Regions from separate parts of the Rhizobium sp. CFBP 8752 genome, predicted to be linked through region 2. Evidence: predicted binding sites of a transcription regulator. Region 2 holds the regulator's gene; each other region holds the start of a gene.

Region 1 (5,729 bases), on a different contig from region 2:
TTGCCCACACGCTCGTTTCTGCAGCCGATGTGCTCGGCGGCAGCCGGCTTGCCTGCGTCTGCCGGGAACTCACCAAGACCTACGAGGAGTTTCGCCGGGGCACGCTGGCCGAGCTTGCCGCCCATTACGGTGACGGCCACAACGTCAAGGGCGAGATCGTCCTTCTGATCGAACCTCCAGCACCTGAAGAGGCGCCGGGCGAGGTGGAGGTCGATGCCATCCTGCAGGACCTTTCCAAAACGCATCCGACCGCAAAGGCTGCGACTGAAGCGGCAAGGATCACCGGCCTGCCGCGCAAGGATCTCTATCAGCGCCTGATCGCCATGAAGAACGGGACCTGATGGATCGCGATGGCACAACGGGATGAGATCGGCGCCAGACGTCGCAAGGCAGAGCGCCGCGGCCATGTCTCGGAATATGTCGCTGCTGCCTATCTCCTGCTGAAAGGCTATCGCATCCTCGCCCTTCGCCACCGCACGAAACTGGGCGAGATCGATCTCATCGCCCGCAAGCGCGATCTCGTGGTCTTTGTCGAGGTGAAGGCTAGACGATCCGAGATGCAGGCGCTCGACGCCGTCTCCTTCGCATCTCAGAAACGGATCCGGGCCGCGAGCGATCTCTGGCTGCAGAAACGCAAGGACGTATCCGGGTTATCGCAGCGATACGACATCATCGCCGTCTTGCCGGGAAGGTTTCCTCGCCATTTCCAGGATGCGTTCTAGGGCCGTCCTCAGCATAGGCCTTGCCGCGGCCCTGTCGGAATATCCCGGCCACGGTTGCCTTTCGGGGTTCGTCGTCCTACATCAGGCGGGCCAATCCTAGGGGGCTGAAGTCATGGCGAAAATTCGCACGGTCGCATTTCAGATGGACCACATTTCCGGCATCAACATTGCCGGCGATTCCACATTCGCCATGGCGCTCGAAGCGCAATCGCGCGGTTACGAGCTGTTCCACTATACGCCCGACCGCCTGACGATGCGCGACGGCCGCATCTTTGCAGCCCTCGAGCCGCTGCAGGTGCGTGACATCAAGGGCGATCACTTTACCCTTGGCGAAAAGCAGCCGACCGATCTGTCGACGATGGATGTCGTGCAGCTTCGCCAGGATCCGCCCTTCGATATGGGCTACATTACATCGACCCATCTTCTGGAGCGCATTCATCCAAAGACGCTCGTGGTCAATGATCCGGCCTGGGTGCGCAACTCGCCGGAAAAGATCTTCGTCACCGAATTCGCCGACCTGATGCCGCCGACACTGATCTCCCGTGACCCGGCTGAAATTGCCAAGTTCCGCGAAGAGCTCGGCGATATCATCCTGAAGCCGCTTTACGGCAATGGCGGCGCCGGCGTGTTTCATTCCGCCCGCGATGATCGCAACTTTACCTCGCTACTCGAAATGTTCGGCCAGATGTATCGCGGCGAACCCTATATCGCGCAGGCCTACCTGCCGGCCGTGCGCAAGGGCGACAAGCGCATTCTTCTCGTTGACGGCGAACCGGTCGGCGCGATCAACCGCGTGCCCGCGGAAACCGACAGCCGCTCCAACATGCATGTCGGCGGACGTGCCGAGGCGACCGATATCACGCCGCGCGAAAAGGAAATCTGCGCCCGTATCGGGCCGGCTCTGCGTGAACGCGGCTTCATCTTCGTCGGTATCGACGTGATCGGCGATTACATGACCGAGATCAACGTCACGTCTCCGACAGGCATCCGCGAAGTGAAGAAGTTCGGCGGTGCTGACGTCGCGAGCCTCATGTGGGATGCAATCGACGCCAAGCAGAGCTGACAACCGTTCACATCTGTTCTTGTTATGCAACCTGATGCACGCTGTCTTCGTCTCATGCGCGAAATTGTTCACTGCCTGTTCTTGAAATCCGCCAGCAATCGTGCAAGCTTTCAACCTGTAGCACGGTAGGCGGGAATATCCCCACCTTAGCTTGCGCATGTGGGCGGGTCGGAATGGTCGCGCGTATCAGAACGGTAGCATTTCAGGGAATCGAAGGCATTCCGGTCGATGTGCAGGTCATGATCGGACCTGGAAAGATCGGCATGCATATCGTCGGCCTGCCCGATAAGGCGGTGGCCGAAAGCCGCGAGCGGGTGCAGGCAGCACTGCATGCCTCGGGTCTCGCCATGCCGCCGAAGAAGATCACGGTCAATCTCGCCCCGGCGGACCTGCCCAAGGAAGGCAGCCATTTCGACCTCGCGATCGCATTGGGCCTGATGGCGGCGCTCGGTGCTGTTCCAGGCGACATGCTGGCTGACTATGTGGTGATCGGCGAACTGAACCTCGATGGAACGCTTGCAGCCGTCGCCGGTGCGCTTCCGGCAGCGATCAGCGCCAACGCAATCGGAAAGGGCCTGATCTGCCCGGCAGAGAGTGGCGCTGAAGCGGCCTGGGCAGGCCCCGGCGTCGATATTCTCGCACCACGCAGCCTGATCGCGCTCGCCAACCATTTCCGCGGTACGCAGGTCATGTCGCGGCCTCAACCGGCCGTCCGTGCACCACCTGCCAATCTGCCTGACCTCGTCGATATCAAGGGCCAGGAAAGCGCCAAACGCGCGCTCGAAGTGGCAGCTGCCGGCGGCCATAACCTCCTGATGGTCGGTCCGCCCGGTTCGGGCAAATCGATGCTTGCCGCCCGCCTTCCGTCGATCTTGCCGCCGCTATCGGCCACCGAACTGCTCGAAGTCTCGATGATCCACTCCATCGCCGGCCAGCTTTCGGGCGGAAAGCTGTCGGATCGGCGGCCCTATCGCATGCCGCACCATTCCGCCACGATGGCGGCACTGGTCGGCGGCGGTCTGCGCGCGAGGCCCGGAGAAGCATCGCTCGCGCATCACGGCATTCTTTTTCTCGACGAGTTTCCGGAATTCTCGCCCCAGGTTCTCGATGCGCTTCGCCAGCCTCTGGAGACAGGCGAATGCGTCATCGCCCGGGCCAATCATCGGGTCTCCTATCCGGCGAGCATCCAGCTCGTCGCCGCGATGAACCCGTGTCGCTGCGGTATGGCGGGACAACCGGGGCATAGCTGCGCTCGTGGCCCGCGCTGTGCTTCGGATTATCAGGCACGTATCTCCGGCCCGCTGATGGACCGCATCGATATCCGCATCGATGTGCCCGCTGTCTCGGCAAGCGATCTCATCCGCCCGGCTCCGGCGGAGCCAAGCGCCGGCGTGGCAAGGCGGGTGGCGGCCGCACGAGACAGGCAGAGAGAGCGTTTCGAAGGCGAGGGCCAGTACACGGTTTTGACCAACGCGCGTTGCTCCACCGCCATGATCGAGAAATTCGCCGAACTCGATCCGGGCGGGCTGCAATTGTTGCGCGATGCGGCGGAGAAGCTCAAATTCTCCGCCCGCGGCTACCATCGGGTGCTGCGGGTAGCGCGGACGCTTGCCGATCTCGACGCGAAGGATAGTATCGGGAGAATTCACCTCGCCGAGGCGATCTCGTATCGGATGGCCGGGGAGCGGCCCACCGTATCCGCCTGATTGACCTTAGACGTCACGGGGTTCTGACGAACTTTAGACGCCGGTGGATCCGAACCCGCCGGCGCCACGTGCTGTCTCACTTGCCTCGGAAACTTCGACGATCCGCGCCTGGGTCACGGGCGCGATCACCATCTGCGCGATCCGCATGCCGCGGGTAATGACGAAGTCCTCGTCGCCCAGATTGATCAGCAAAACCTTCACTTCGCCCCGGTAATCGCTGTCGATCGTGCCGGGCGTGTTGAGGCAGGTGATGCCGTTCTTAAACGCCAGCCCCGAACGCGGGCGGATCTGGACCTCGAACCCGGAGGGGATCTCGAACACGAGGCCGGTCGGCACAAGGGCGCGCTTGCCGGGTGCGATCGTCAACGGCTCGCCATCGGTCACGGCGGCGCGCAGGTCCATGCCGGCAGCACCTGATGTCTCGTAGGCGGGAAGATCCAGGTTCTGCCCGTGCGGCAGACGCAGGACATTGAGCACGGGTGAGGAGGGGGCTTGAATGGTCATTGCCCATTACTTTGCGCCGCAGCGCGGCAGGTCAATTGCAATGGCGGGCTTTAGTCGCTAGATACCGCGGCAATTCACAGGATATAAAAGATGGCCGAAACCATTGCAGAGGCGGTCTCCCGCCGCCGCACATTCGCGATTATTGCGCATCCGGACGCGGGCAAGACAACGCTGACGGAAAAGCTGCTTCTGTTCGGGGGCGCCATCCAGCTCGCCGGTGAGGTCAAGGCCAAGAAGGATCGCATCCAGACGCGGTCCGACTGGATGAAGATCGAACGCGAACGCGGCATCTCGGTCGTGACGTCGGTGATGACGTTCGAATATGCCGACAAGGTCTTCAACATTCTCGATACGCCCGGCCACGAAGACTTCGCGGACGATACCTATCGCACGCTGACGGCTGTGGATGCGGCGATCATGGTCATCGATGCCGCCAAGGGCATCGAGCCGCGCACGCTGAAGCTGTTTGAAGTCTGCCGCATGCGCGACATTCCGATCATCACCTTCATCAACAAGATGGACCGCGAAAGCCGCGACATTTTCGAAGTGCTCGACGAGGTCGAGGAAAAGCTGGCGCTGGATACGGCTCCTATCACCTGGCCGATCGGTCGTTCCAAGAGCTTCTGCGGAACCTACCACCTGGCCGATAACCGGGTGCGTGGTCCAGACAGCGAGGACGCGATCTCGGTCAACGGACCGCAGGCCGTCGCCGACCGCCTGCCGGAAAACGAACGCGCGGCCTTCGTCGAGGAAGTCGAACTGGCGCGGGAAGCCTGCCGCCCGTTTGACAGGAAGGCCTTTCTCGAAGGTCACATGACGCCGGTTTTCTTCGGCTCGGCGCTGCGCAATCTCGGCGTCCGGGATCTGATCACCGCACTGGCCGATTTCGCGCCGCCGCCGCGTGACCAGGTCGCCGATATCCGCACCGTGCATGCAAGCGAAGACAAGATGACGGCCTTCGTCTTCAAGATCCAGGCCAACATGGATCCGAACCATCGCGACCGTATCGCCTTTGCGCGTATCTGCTCAGGCAAGCTGGAGCGTGGCATGAAGGCAAGGCTGGCGCGGACCGGCAAGCAGATGGGCCTCACGGCGCCGCAGTTCTTCTTCGCCTCGCAGCGTCACATCGCCGATACCGCCTTTGCCGGTGATGTCGTCGGCATCCCCAACCACGGCACGCTTCGTATCGGCGATACGCTGACGGAAGGCGAAAATCTCGTCTTCCAGGGCGTTCCGAACTTCTCGCCGGAAATCCTGCGCCGCGTGCGTCTGGAAGATGCGATGAAGGCGAAGAAGCTGAAGGAAGCCTTGCAGCAGATGGCAGAAGAAGGCGTCGTGCAGCTGTTTTCCCCGGAAGACGGATCGCCTGCCATCGTCGGCGTCGTCGGCGCGCTGCAGCTCGACGTTCTCAAAGAGCGGCTGTTGGGAGAATATACGCTGCCGGTCTCGTTCGAAATGTCGCGCTTCTCTGTCTGCCGCTGGATCTCGTCGGATCAGCCAGCCGAGCTCGACAAGTTCCTGACCGTCAAGCGCGGCGATATCGCCCGCGACCTCGATGGCGATCCGGTCTTCCTGGCGCAGGACTCGTTTTCGCTGCGCTACGAGTCCGAACGCTTCCCCGCCATCAAGATGGTGGCCATCAAGGAATATCACGTCGCCAAGGCGGCGTGATTTCAATCCAGCGATAGCTCCGACCTGCCGCTGGTAAGGTCGGAGATCAGCCTTGAAATGATG
Region 2 (5,729 bases):
GTTCGGGGTGCCGTCGAGCGCGATCAGGGTCTTGTCGATGTGGATCTGGCTTTCGGCATCGAAGCCGCCGATCGCGTCGAAGATCTCGGTGTTGACGGCTTCGACAGCCTTTTCGACGCCCTTGCCACCATAGCGCTTGCCGCCATCGCGAAGTTCGACGGCTTCATGCGCGCCCGTGGAGGCTCCCGACGGAACGGCGGCGCGGCCCATCGAGCCGTCTTCCAGATAAACATCCACCTCGACGGTCGGATTGCCACGGCTGTCCAGAATTTCGCGAGCGATGATGTCGGTAATGGCGGTCAAGGGTCTCTCCTCGGTTAATGTGCGAGCCTGAATTCGCAGGCTCAGCGAACAGGCGTGTCATCGACATTGTGCGATCGTCGATGACACGCGGATTACAGTCCAGTCAATTCGGCGGTTTTTCGACGCCGTCAGCCTTTTGCGATGGCGTCGAAGGCCAGCAGCTTTTCCAGAAGGCGCGGCATGTCCTTCAGGTGGACCATGTTCGGACCGTCGGACGGTGCGTTGTCAGGGTCTTCGTGGGTTTCGATAAAGACGCCAGCAACGCCGACGGCGACGGCTGCCCGCGCCAGCGTTTCGACAAATTCGCGCTGGCCGCCGGAAGAACCGCCCTGGCCGCCGGGCTGCTGCACGGAATGGGTTGCGTCAAAAATAACGGGGCTTCCGAGAGCCGCCATGATCGGCAGCGAGCGCATGTCGGAGACAAGCGTGTTGTAGCCGAACGAGGCACCGCGCTCGCACAGCATCACATTGGGATTGCCGCTTTCGAGGAACTTCGCCTGGACGTTCTTCATGTCCCAGGGCGCCAGGAACTGGCCCTTCTTCACGTTGATCGCGCAACCCGTCTTTGCGGCCGCGACGAGCAAGTCCGTCTGGCGCGACAGGAAGGCGGGGATCTGCAGGATATCGATCGTATCCGCCACGAGAGCGCATTGCTCTTCAGTGTGAATGTCGGTCAGAACGGGAAAGCCGAATTCCGTCTTCAGATCGGCAAAGATCGCCATCGCGTTGTCCAAGCCGATGCCGCGCTTGCCGGAGATCGACGTGCGGTTGGCCTTGTCGAAGGAGGATTTGTAGACGAGGCCGATGCCGAGTTTCTTGCAGAGTTCGACAAGCGTGCCGGCGATCATGAACGCATGATCACGGCTTTCCATCTGGCAGGGACCGGCAATCAGCGAGAGCTTTGCCGTGTTTGAGAAAACGACTTTCGAACTCCCCTCGCCCACGGACACTTCAGAATTGACGGAGACTGTCATTTCACTATTCCTCGAAACCGAAAACCACACCTTGCCCCGGGGCTGCCGACACGATCACGCGGCCATCCCTGCGGATGAATGCGACGTCATTAGCAGCAAGGGTGATCTCTGTCACGGCGAGATCGGTGGTCTTGAAGATGATCCCGCGCGCAGCGAGGCGCGACGATAACAAGGGCTTCATCGAAGACCGGAACTCGTCGCTGAACGTGTCGTTGGATTGAATGCGGATGCCGGCATTGGCAGCTTCGATCCGCAGACCGTCTTTCCCTTGCTCGGGTTGCGTCTCGAACACGGTTTCGAAAAGCGGCAGAAACTCCAGCGGGTCATCTGCAGAAAAGACGATCTCTCGAAGGCCTGTAACGGCGTTTGCGTGCTCATCAAGACCACCGCGATCTGCCGGTAATGCGGCCATGCGCTGGCAGGAAAACAGCAAGATGTCATCGACCTCGGGGACTGCCGCGAACGCCAGACGGAATGAGACTTCGCTCTCCCCACCATCGGGCAACTGCATCGGGCGGGAGAACTGAAGCATCTCGCCCGCAGACATGTACCCGTCCACAAAACGGCTATGATCGGCCGCTGCATCCTGCGTCCCGACGACCACCGCCGATAGACCTTCCCTTTTCCGCTGGCCGCGAAAGCGGATGTCGCGATCGGTGAACACGTTGCCTCGTTTTGCCGCAAGCGAGGCTTGCCGACGGTTCACAATGGCCAGTGGCTCGAGGTACGAGCCATCCGCGAAGAATATGCAGGCATTGGCTGTGCCGAAAGGGTGAACACCTTCAGGTGCCACAGTAAAGCCGAGAGCGGTCAACCTCCCCCGCGCTGACGCCAGATCTGCAACGGGCAGAACCAAATGATCGACTGACTTGTTACCCACTTACACCCCCAAAGTCTTATTCCGCAGAACATTGGCTATCGCGGGAAACTCGGCAAGTGCTGCGCACGAACTGAATACGTGATCGAACGCTGAAATGAGACTATTCTTGAGCAAAAATTTGGGGCTTGCGGAACACAGATAGAACATATAGCGTCCGTTCTGCATTTGTTTCCAATTCTGAGGGTCCCGTCCATGCTGACACGCAAGCAACAGGAGTTACTTCTGTTCATCCACGAGCGGATGAAAGAATCAGGCGTGCCGCCGTCGTTTGACGAAATGAAGGACGCTCTCGACCTTGCATCGAAGTCCGGCATCCATAGGCTGATCACCGCGCTCGAGGAGCGTGGCTTTATTCGCCGTCTGCCGAACAGAGCACGCGCGCTCGAAGTGATCAAGCTGCCTGACGCCTATGTGGCGAACCTTCATCCGCGACGGGGTTTTTCTCCCAGTGTCATCGAGGGAAGCCTCGGCAAAACGCAACCGGTCGTCGCTCAGAAGCCGGCGCCGGTCATGGCGGACAATCCGTTCTCGACAAACATTCCGGTCATGGGTCGAATCGCTGCCGGCGTGCCGATCTCCGCGATCCAGAACAACACCCATGACATCGCCGTTCCGATCGAGATGCTGGGTTCCGGCGATCATTACGCGCTCGAAGTGAAGGGCGATTCGATGATCGATGCCGGCATCCTCGATGGCGATACCGTCATCATCAAGAATACCAGCACCGCAAGTCCAGGCGATATCATCGTTGCCCTGGTCGATGAGGAAGAAGCGACCCTGAAGCGGTTTCGCCGCAAGGGTGCCTCGATCGCACTGGAAGCGGCAAACCCGGCTTACGAGACCCGCATCTTCCCGCCCGACCGGGTGAAGGTCCAGGGCAAGCTTGTCGGCCTTATTCGCCGCTATCATTAAGAACGGTGTCATCCCGGAGATGCGCAGCAACAGCCTCCGGGATGCCAAAGTCGAGTTGTCGCGTTCGCCAGTCATAGAACCGGTGGACGGTCCACGGACGGCTTGAGGTCTGTGCGCTGTCTCGCATTGCCGCCGTAATCTTGATGTCTGGCGCTGTCGCGTTCGGAATAATGGTGATTTCCAGTGCGCCAGTCCGGCGCAACGTCCGCCCGCTGAGAAGCAAGGCGCCGGAGCGGCAAGTATCGAAGCGTGCGCCGGGCGAGACGATGATCCGACCGACATCGCAGGCAAGACCGGTGTATCGGTTGTCTTCGACGGTGACGATCCGGATGTCCTGAGCAGTCTGCGCCGCGCACAGGATTTTCGGCAGACAGGCGAATCGTCCGGGCTTCAATGCTTGAAGAAAACCCCTGACATATTCGATTTCCCGGCGCGTCAAATCCGGTCGCGAATGTGGTCCAGGTGGTCTGTCATCGCTTTTCGCAAGGCTGGCACCTCGCGCTGGTTCCGAAGAGGCAAGAACCGGCAAGGCGAGCGGTTGTTCTCCGGTCTCAAGCACCAGCGCTCGCCGCCATTGATCGTAGATAAATCCCGGCGGTCGGGTTCGATTGAGGGTGATCTTGTCATCCTGGATCAGTCCCACTGACGCGCCGTCTTCGGATATGACGATATCAGGCCTCGGCGCCGAGCCTGAGCGGACCGCAAAGAGCAAAGCCACCGCCATGAACAGCGCGCCTGTCAACCTCAGCGGCGTGCGCAGCAGCGTCAGAAGCAGAAAGCCTGCCGTCGCCAGAGGCAGGAAAAGCGGGTTCTGCCGGCCGATGGCAATATCGCCGCCCCATGCGGCGACGATCTCGGCAATGCGAATGACGATCCGCAGCCCCTCGCCCATGATGAACAGAACGGGAGCATCCAGCCCGAACGGCATCAGCAGCATGGCCACGAGACCTGCCGGCATCACCACGAAGGAAATGATCGGCATGGCCGCGAGATTGGCCGCGAGGCCGTAGGTGGTCAGATGGTGGAAATGCTCGATCGAATAGATCGACGTCGACGTACTGCCGATCAGCGACGTCACCACGATCCCGGCAATGAAATGCAACGTCGCCGCAATACCCGTTATCCAACGGTTGCTACCTTTTGTCTCCTCCTTTCCTTTCGCGAAATATCGCGTCCAGAGGGCGAACCCTGCCACCAGTGCCGCGGTTGCCGCAAACGACATCTGGAAACTCGGACCCAGAATCTCCGACGGCGAGATGGCGAGGATGATGATTGCCGAAAGGGCGACGTTGCGAAGGCTGATGGAGGGTCGATCGACGAGCACGGCGACCAGCATCACCGCCATCATGATATAGGCTCGCTCGGCGGAAACCCCGAACCCGGAAATCAGGTAATAGGCGGTCGCCATGACAAGCGCACCGAACGCGGCAAACTTCTTGATCGGATAGGCCTGCGCAAAGCCTGGAAACAGCGACAGGACGGAGCGGACGCCGACGAAGAAGATACCGGCTGCCAGCGCCATGTTGAGGCCTGAGATCGCGACGATATGGGCCAGCCCGGACAGACGAAGCGCCTCGGTCGTCTCACGGGAAATTGCACGGCGCTCGTCGGTCACGATTGCGGCAGCAAAAGCGCCCGCATCCCCCTTGACCGTATCGCGGATGCGATTGCCGATTGCGCTGCGAAGCGCAAAAAGCCCTCGCTGCATGTCCGACCATAACCCGGGTTGGTCATCGATCGCCGGTTGTACGCTAGGCGCGCCGTAAAAGAAGCCAACGGCCCCGATTTGATCGAAGTAGGAGGAGAAGGCGAAATCGTTCAATCCGGGAAGCGCCGGGCCAGAGGGTGGCGACAGACGGGCACGGCCGGAAACGCGCTCTCCGATGTCTGCAGGCTCGTGTTGGCTTCTGGCAAGAACCGAGACGCGCTGTGGCGGTCGTGAAAGCGAGGGCTCAGATGTCTGCTCGATCCTGAGGATATAGCGCCAGCGGCGCTGTGCATCGGCTTCGCGTCGTTCGACAATCCCGCTGATGGTCGTTGTGACGGGCGAATCGAGCACGACCGTCGAACACCGCCAGGTTTCGAGCGCTGCCAGCGCAGAACCGGAGAGAAGCAGGCAGAGTACAAGGTTGGCACGAGACAGTGGATGCGCGCGATACCGTGTCAGCCCTGCGGTCACCATCGAGATCGCAAGCATGGTTGCGAGAATGAATGGCGATGGCGTCCAAGGAAGTGCGAACCAGGTCGCAGCGCCGGCGCCCAGCAAGACAGGCAGGAAGAGGAACACATGACCGTGGGAAAGCTCCTCGCTCAACGACGTGCACAGCCATTTGGAAACGGGCCGGTCTCTGACCACGTATCCCAGGAAAACATCCTCGGAATGATGGTCGTTTCGACCATCATTCCTGACTTCCGCGGGCATTGTCTGCGATGCCGATTCGGGCGTCCAGAGTGCGATTGCGTGGGGTGTCGAAGCAAGCATCATCGGCTTGCTGCTGGCTGCCTCAAAAATCGCTCCGCCATTCGCCATGATGGTTTATCCCGCCGGCTCCGCTGCAGAGACGGTGATTGGTAAACGCAACCTGCGCGTTTATATTCTCCTCGTCAACACATTCGCCAAGCTGCGGTTTTCCTTCACGTTACGGCCTCTTACACCATGA
Region 3 (5,729 bases), on a different contig from region 2:
TCCATCACTCGCGGTGAAATGGTTGATTTCCGTGACAACAAGATGGCCGAGTTCCGCAAGAACAACCCGCCGCCGACGCCTGAAGAGGCTGAGGACGAAGGCCCGGATGCAGACGGCCCGATGGCAGAAGGACCCGAGGGTGAAGGCCCTAAGGCTGAGGGCCCCAAGGCTGACGGACCACGTGCCGACCGCGAACAGGCCCGTGACCGCCACCACGACCGGCATGAGCGCCGGGAAGCTCGCCGCGATCGCGGTCCGAGGGGTGGACCTGGCGACGGTATGATGGGCCCCGGCATGTTCCGCATGATCGACGAGAACCGCGATCGCAAGATCAGCAAGGAAGAAGCCGCAGCGGCCACTGAAAAGCTGTTCGCCCGCATGGACACGAACAAGGACGGACAGATCACGATCGACGACCTGCCGGACCGCCCCCTCTAGTTCTACGCCCCCCTGAACTAGACCGGTAGTCGTCTGATGGACCCGCCTTCCCTTCCGGGAGGCGGGTCCAGTCGTTTCAACTGTCCGAAACTTTTCAGAGCCGCGCCTCGACGGCTGATACCTCAGGGATAGACGGCTGCGCGCCTCTTTCGAGGCAGGCAAGCGAGCCCGCAACGGCTGCCCGCCGCAAGGCATCCGCAAAGCCTATCCCCTGATCGAGACTTGCAGCCAGATAGCCGCAGAACGTATCGCCGGCGCCCACCGTGTCCACAGGCTCGATCTTCAGGCCCTTGGCCGACAGGATTTCACCATCAAGCATGGCAACGACACCTTCGCTACCGAGCGTGACCACGAACGTCTGGCCGGTCTCACTGTGAAGGCGGCGCAAAACTTCTTCGCGCGCTTGGGCGTCGCTGATCGTGCAACCTGCGAGAAGGTCGAATTCGGTCTCGTTGGCGACGACGATATCGGCGAGGCCGGATAGTCGAACCGCATCAGCCGTCAGCGGCGCGGTGTTGATCATCGTCCGGATGCCCTTCGCCTTTGCTGCGCGCAGAGCCGCCTCGACGGCTGCCGGCGGGATCTCGAGCTGCAGCATCAACGTGTCTGATGGAGACATGGCCTCCACCGCGCCCTGCGCCTGCGCCTCGCCGATCGTGCCATTGGCACCGGGCACGACGGCGATCATGTTCTCGCCGCTGTCATCGCCGACCAGTATCAGTGCTGTGCCGGTTGAAATGTTTGTCCGCGTGACCGCTGACAGGTCAGTTCCGGATGCCTGGAGCAAAGCCAGCGCCGGGTCTGCAAAACCGTCGTTTCCGACAGCGCCGACCATGCGCACGTCGCTGCCTGCGCGGCGGGCGGCCAGTGCCTGGTTCGCACCCTTGCCGCCGGAGGCCGTCGCAAAGGTTGACCCCACAACCGTTTCGCCCGGCCCCGGCAACCGCTCCGTCGTTGCGATAAGATCCATGTTGATGGAGCCGAAGACGGTAATCATGCTGTGCCTGCCTGTTTTGTGAAATGCGGGCTGACACTGCCCGAGAGGATCAGTCCTCGTCAACTACCCTCAGGCGCAGCGATCCGGTGCGGCTCTCGACTGCGCCGGATGCCGGAGCTGCGGGGGTTGGTCCAGCGTGGGGTATCGGGGCGGCCACTGGTGCTTCCAGTTCGAGCGCTTCGATCCTTGCACCGCGCCGGCCGAGCTTTTCGGTCGACGTCACGATCTGCTCGACGTCCTTCTGGGCTGCGAAGAAATGCGATTGCAGCTTACGGGTCCGCTCGTCGAGGCGACCGAGATCCTCCATCAGCAAGGCCACCTCGCCCTGGATCAGATGCGCCTGTTCGCGCATGCGCTGGTCTTTCAGCACGGCCTGGATGACCTGGATTGACAGCATCAGCAGCGACGGCGAGACGATGACGATCCTCGCGCGCTGCGCCTTCTGGATCACGCCCTCGAAATGCTCGTGGATCTCGGCAAAAATCGATTCCGACGGCACGAAGAGAAAGGCGGTGTCCTGCGTTTCTCCGGCAATCAGATATTTCTCCGAGACATCGCGGATATGGACTTCCATGTCGCGGCGAAATTGCTGGGATGCGGCCCGGCGCGCCTCGGGTGCGGCGGATTCGCGAAAGGCATTCCATGCCTCCAGCGGAAATTTTGCGTCGATGACGAGCGGTGGCAAGCCGTTCGGCATGCGGATCACGCAATCCGGTCTCGAACCGTTCGACAGCGTCTTCTGGAATTCGAAGGCACCCATCGGCAGGCCGTCGGAAACGATCGCTTCCATCCGGCCCTGACCAAAGGCGCCACGCGTCTGCTTGTTGGAGAGGATCGCCTGCAGTCCCACGACATCCTTGGCTAGGCTCTGAATGTTGTTCTGGGCAGCGTCGATGACGGCCAGACGCTCCTGCAGCTGGCGCAGGTTGTCATGGGTGGATCTGGTCTGTTCGGTAATGGTAGCGCCGATACGGTGGGTCATGCCATCGAGCCGCTGGCCGACGACCTGGCTGAGCTCGACCTGGCGGGCGGCAAGCGTTTCGCCCATCGCCGAAAGCCTGCCCTGCATTTCCCCCTGCATCCGCATCAACTCGCCCATGCGGGCCTCTGCGTCTTCCGCCTGACGGCCGCTGCTTCCGGAAATACGCATGAGAAGAAGCATCAGAAGCATGCCGAAGATGCACGAAGCAGCCATCAGCACCAGTGGGTGCTGGCTCTCCAGAAAACGAGAAATCTCGGGGAACAGGTCATTCATGGCGGCAAGCTAGCAGAAAACCGCGGATTGGAAAGATCAAAACGGGAACATCGATTGAAAACGGCGATCCGGGCCTGTTCCATCGGCGAAAAAGATAGGTTATGGGATCGCCATGACGATCAAGCCGCTTATCATTCTCCCCGATCCGCTCCTGCGTCAGGTGTCCAAGCCTTTCGAACGGGTGGACGATGCTCTTTTGAAGCTCGCGGACGACATGCTGGAAACCATGTATGACGCACCGGGCATCGGCCTTGCCGGGATCCAGATCGGCGTTGCCCGCCGCATTCTCGTGGTCGACGTGTCGCGCGAGGAGGACGAGAAGAACCCGATCGTCGTGATCAATCCGGAAATTATCCGCTCATCGGACGAGCGATCGGTGTATGAGGAAGGCTGCCTTTCCATCCCGGAATACTATGCCGAGGTGGAGCGCCCCGCTTCCGTGACGGTCAAGCATATCGGTCGCGACGGCAAGGAACACGTGATCGAGGCCGATGGCCTGCTCGCCACCTGCCTGCAGCACGAGATCGACCATCTGGACGGCGTGCTGTTCATCGACCATATATCGCGGCTGAAGCGCGAAATGGTGGTCAAGAGGTTCACCAAGGCTGCCAAGGCGAAGGCGGTCTAGCCATCGCTTGAAGGCACTCTCGGTTTGAAGGCGCGTTCCTTGCGGGCGCGAAAGGTCCATGTCTCTTCGCATCATCTTCATGGGCACGCCGGAATTTTCCGTGCCGACACTGCAGAACCTGAAGCAGGCCGGTCACGAGATCGTCGCGGTCTATAGCCAGCCACCGCGTCCCGGCGGGCGCCGCGGGCTCGATCTCGTCAAGTCGCCGGTGCACCAGGCGGCAGAACTGCTCGGCATTCCGGTCCTGACGCCGCTCAATTTCAAAAGCGAGGAAGACCGCGAGACCTTCAGGTCCTTCAAGGCCGATGTCGCCGTGGTCGTTGCCTATGGCCTGCTTCTGCCCGAGGTGATCCTGACCGGCACCCGGCTTGGCTGCTACAACGGCCATGCTTCGCTGCTGCCACGCTGGCGCGGTGCTGCCCCGATCCAGCGCGCCATCATGGCCGGCGACGACAAGACCGGCATGATGGTGATGCAGATGGAAAAGGGCCTCGATACCGGCCCGGTGGCGCTCACAAAGGAAGTCGAGATCGGCGAGGCCATGACCGCAGGCGAGTTGCACGACCGGCTGATGCTGACGGGCGCGCGTGCCATGGTCGAGGCGATGGAGAAGCTCGAAGCCGGCGACCTGCCGCTGACACCGCAGTCCGAGGACGGCGTGCTCTACGCGTCGAAGATCGACAAGGGTGAAACCCGCATCGATTTCTCGAGGCCCGCGCGCGACGTTCACAACCATATTCGCGGGCTCTCCCCGTTTCCGGGCGCCTGGTTCGAGGCCGAGATCAACGGTAAGCCGGAGCGGATCAAGGTTATCTCGTCCGCAATCGGCGCCGGACAGGGAGACGCCGGCACCGTGCTGGACGATCACCTCACGATCGCCTGCGGCGATGGCGCGGTGTGCCTGACGCGGTTGCAGAAGGCCGGCGGCAAGCCGCTGGATGCGGCCGATTTCCTGCGTGGCACGGCGATCACGGCCGGAATGCGGGTCGCCTGATGCCGCGTTACAAGATGATCGTCGAATATGACGGCACGTCCTATGTGGGCTGGCAGATTCAGGACAACGGTCATTCGGTGCAGGCCGCGCTGCAGAAAGCAATCCTGAAGCTGACCGGCGAGACGGTATCGGTCCGTGGCGCAGGGCGGACCGATTCCGGCGTGCATGCCTGGGGCCAGACGGTTCATACGGATCTTTCGCGCGAGTGGGTGCCGTACAAGCTGCGCAACGCCGTCAACGCCTACCTGATGACGGCATCGGAAAAGGTCTCGGTCATCGATGTCAGCCTCGTCGACGAGACCTTCGATGCAAGGTTCTCGGCCATCAAGCGGCATTACCTCTACCGCATCCTCAACCGGCCCTCGCCTCTGGCGCTCGAGGCGAACCGGGCCTGGTGGGTGTCAAAGCCTCTCGACCACGAGGCGATGCATGCCGCGGCCCAGATGCTGGTCGGGCATCATGATTTTACCACCTTCCGCTCCACCCACTGTCAGGCGAAAAGCCCGGTCCGGACGCTCGACCGGCTGGACGTGACGCGCTCAGGCGATCTGATCGAGATCCGCGCTTCGGCTCAAAGCTTCCTGCACAACCAGATCCGCTCCTTTGCCGGCACGCTGAAGATCGCCGGACAAGGCAAGGTTACGCCCGAGGACGTTAGGGCAGCACTCGAGGCACGCGACCGCAAGCGCTGCGGCCCGGTGGCACCGCCGGATGGCCTCTATTTCATGAAGGTGGATTATCCTGACGACCGTCAGGACGGATAGACGCCCAGGAACCGCTGCAGCACCTCGGACAGAAGCATGTCCGGCACGATCAGCACCATCACCAGCGCCGTCACCAGCAGCGGCTGCGGGCCGCAAAGCATGCGCATCACTCGCGTCAGCGCGACGACGACGGCAATCAGCAGCGACAGGTGCAGGAGCGCCAGAAATCCGGTCATGCCGATCGGCAGGATGAAGGCTGCCGCCAGAACCGCATAGGCATAAGCAAACGGCACGGACAGCCAGTTGACCACGATCACCATCGTCGGGAATTTCTTGCCGAGCCCGAACAGCGCGCAGACGATGCCCACCAGAATGAGAGGCAGGATCCAGTCGATCGCCTCCAGCATGCCGAGCCGGAAGAAGAACAGGCCACCGGTCTTCGTGCCCGGCGGCATTGCCTGCAGAAACATCATCCGCCACCAGGCCCAGGTGACGAACATTGCCGGCAGACACCAGACAAAGGCCCAGAAGGACCGCAGCAGGCCGCGATCGGTAAGATCGAGTTGCTTGAACCCTTGCTCATCGCCCTTGATCAGCAGCCAGATGCCGGACACGTAAAACCGGACTTCAGCGTAGCTGGGCATCGGCACCTCTTGGATTGAGAATGCGGGAAGAATGTCCGCGGTGGGCAATCATGCGACCGTCACTCCAAG

Evidence for each region. The regulator LexA, encoded in region 2, represses DNA repair genes until DNA is damaged. The targets are predictions, from matches to a motif close to TGTTCNNNNTGTGTTCNG.
Region 1: a site for LexA is predicted at 1,851-1,868, ahead of IFT59_RS17220 (YifB family Mg chelatase-like AAA ATPase). Genes of this name have one in related genera too.
Region 3: a site for LexA is predicted at 2,723-2,740, ahead of def (peptide deformylase). Genes of this name have one in related genera too.

What each region holds. Positions count from the first base shown of each region.
Region 1 covers NZ_JACYUZ010000003.1:258,683-264,411, reverse strand. Annotated here, with positions in the region: gene rsmI (16S rRNA (cytidine(1402)-2'-O)-methyltransferase) at 1-341, shown strand, start outside; gene IFT59_RS17230 (YraN family protein) at 351-722, shown strand; gene gshB (glutathione synthase) at 835-1,785, shown strand; gene IFT59_RS17220 (YifB family Mg chelatase-like AAA ATPase) at 1,959-3,491, shown strand; gene dut (dUTP diphosphatase) at 3,525-3,995, opposite strand; gene IFT59_RS17210 (peptide chain release factor 3) at 4,086-5,666, shown strand; gene IFT59_RS17205 (IMPACT family protein) at 5,669-5,729, opposite strand, start outside.
Region 2 covers NZ_JACYUZ010000001.1:1,762,393-1,768,121, forward strand. Annotated here, with positions in the region: gene eno (phosphopyruvate hydratase) at 1-303, opposite strand, end outside; gene kdsA (3-deoxy-8-phosphooctulonate synthase) at 432-1,277, opposite strand; gene IFT59_RS08460 (VOC family protein) at 1,282-2,157, opposite strand; gene lexA (transcriptional repressor LexA) at 2,350-3,069, shown strand; gene IFT59_RS08470 (ComEC/Rec2 family competence protein) at 3,050-5,599, opposite strand.
Region 3 covers NZ_JACYUZ010000003.1:179,125-184,853, forward strand. Annotated here, with positions in the region: gene IFT59_RS16805 (EF-hand domain-containing protein) at 1-438, shown strand, start outside; gene IFT59_RS16810 (ribokinase) at 533-1,435, opposite strand; gene IFT59_RS16815 (DNA recombination protein RmuC) at 1,485-2,606, opposite strand; gene def (peptide deformylase) at 2,803-3,318, shown strand; gene fmt (methionyl-tRNA formyltransferase) at 3,377-4,312, shown strand; gene truA (tRNA pseudouridine(38-40) synthase TruA) at 4,312-5,076, shown strand; gene IFT59_RS16835 (hypothetical protein) at 5,064-5,660, opposite strand; gene IFT59_RS16840 (hypothetical protein) at 5,709-5,729, opposite strand, start outside.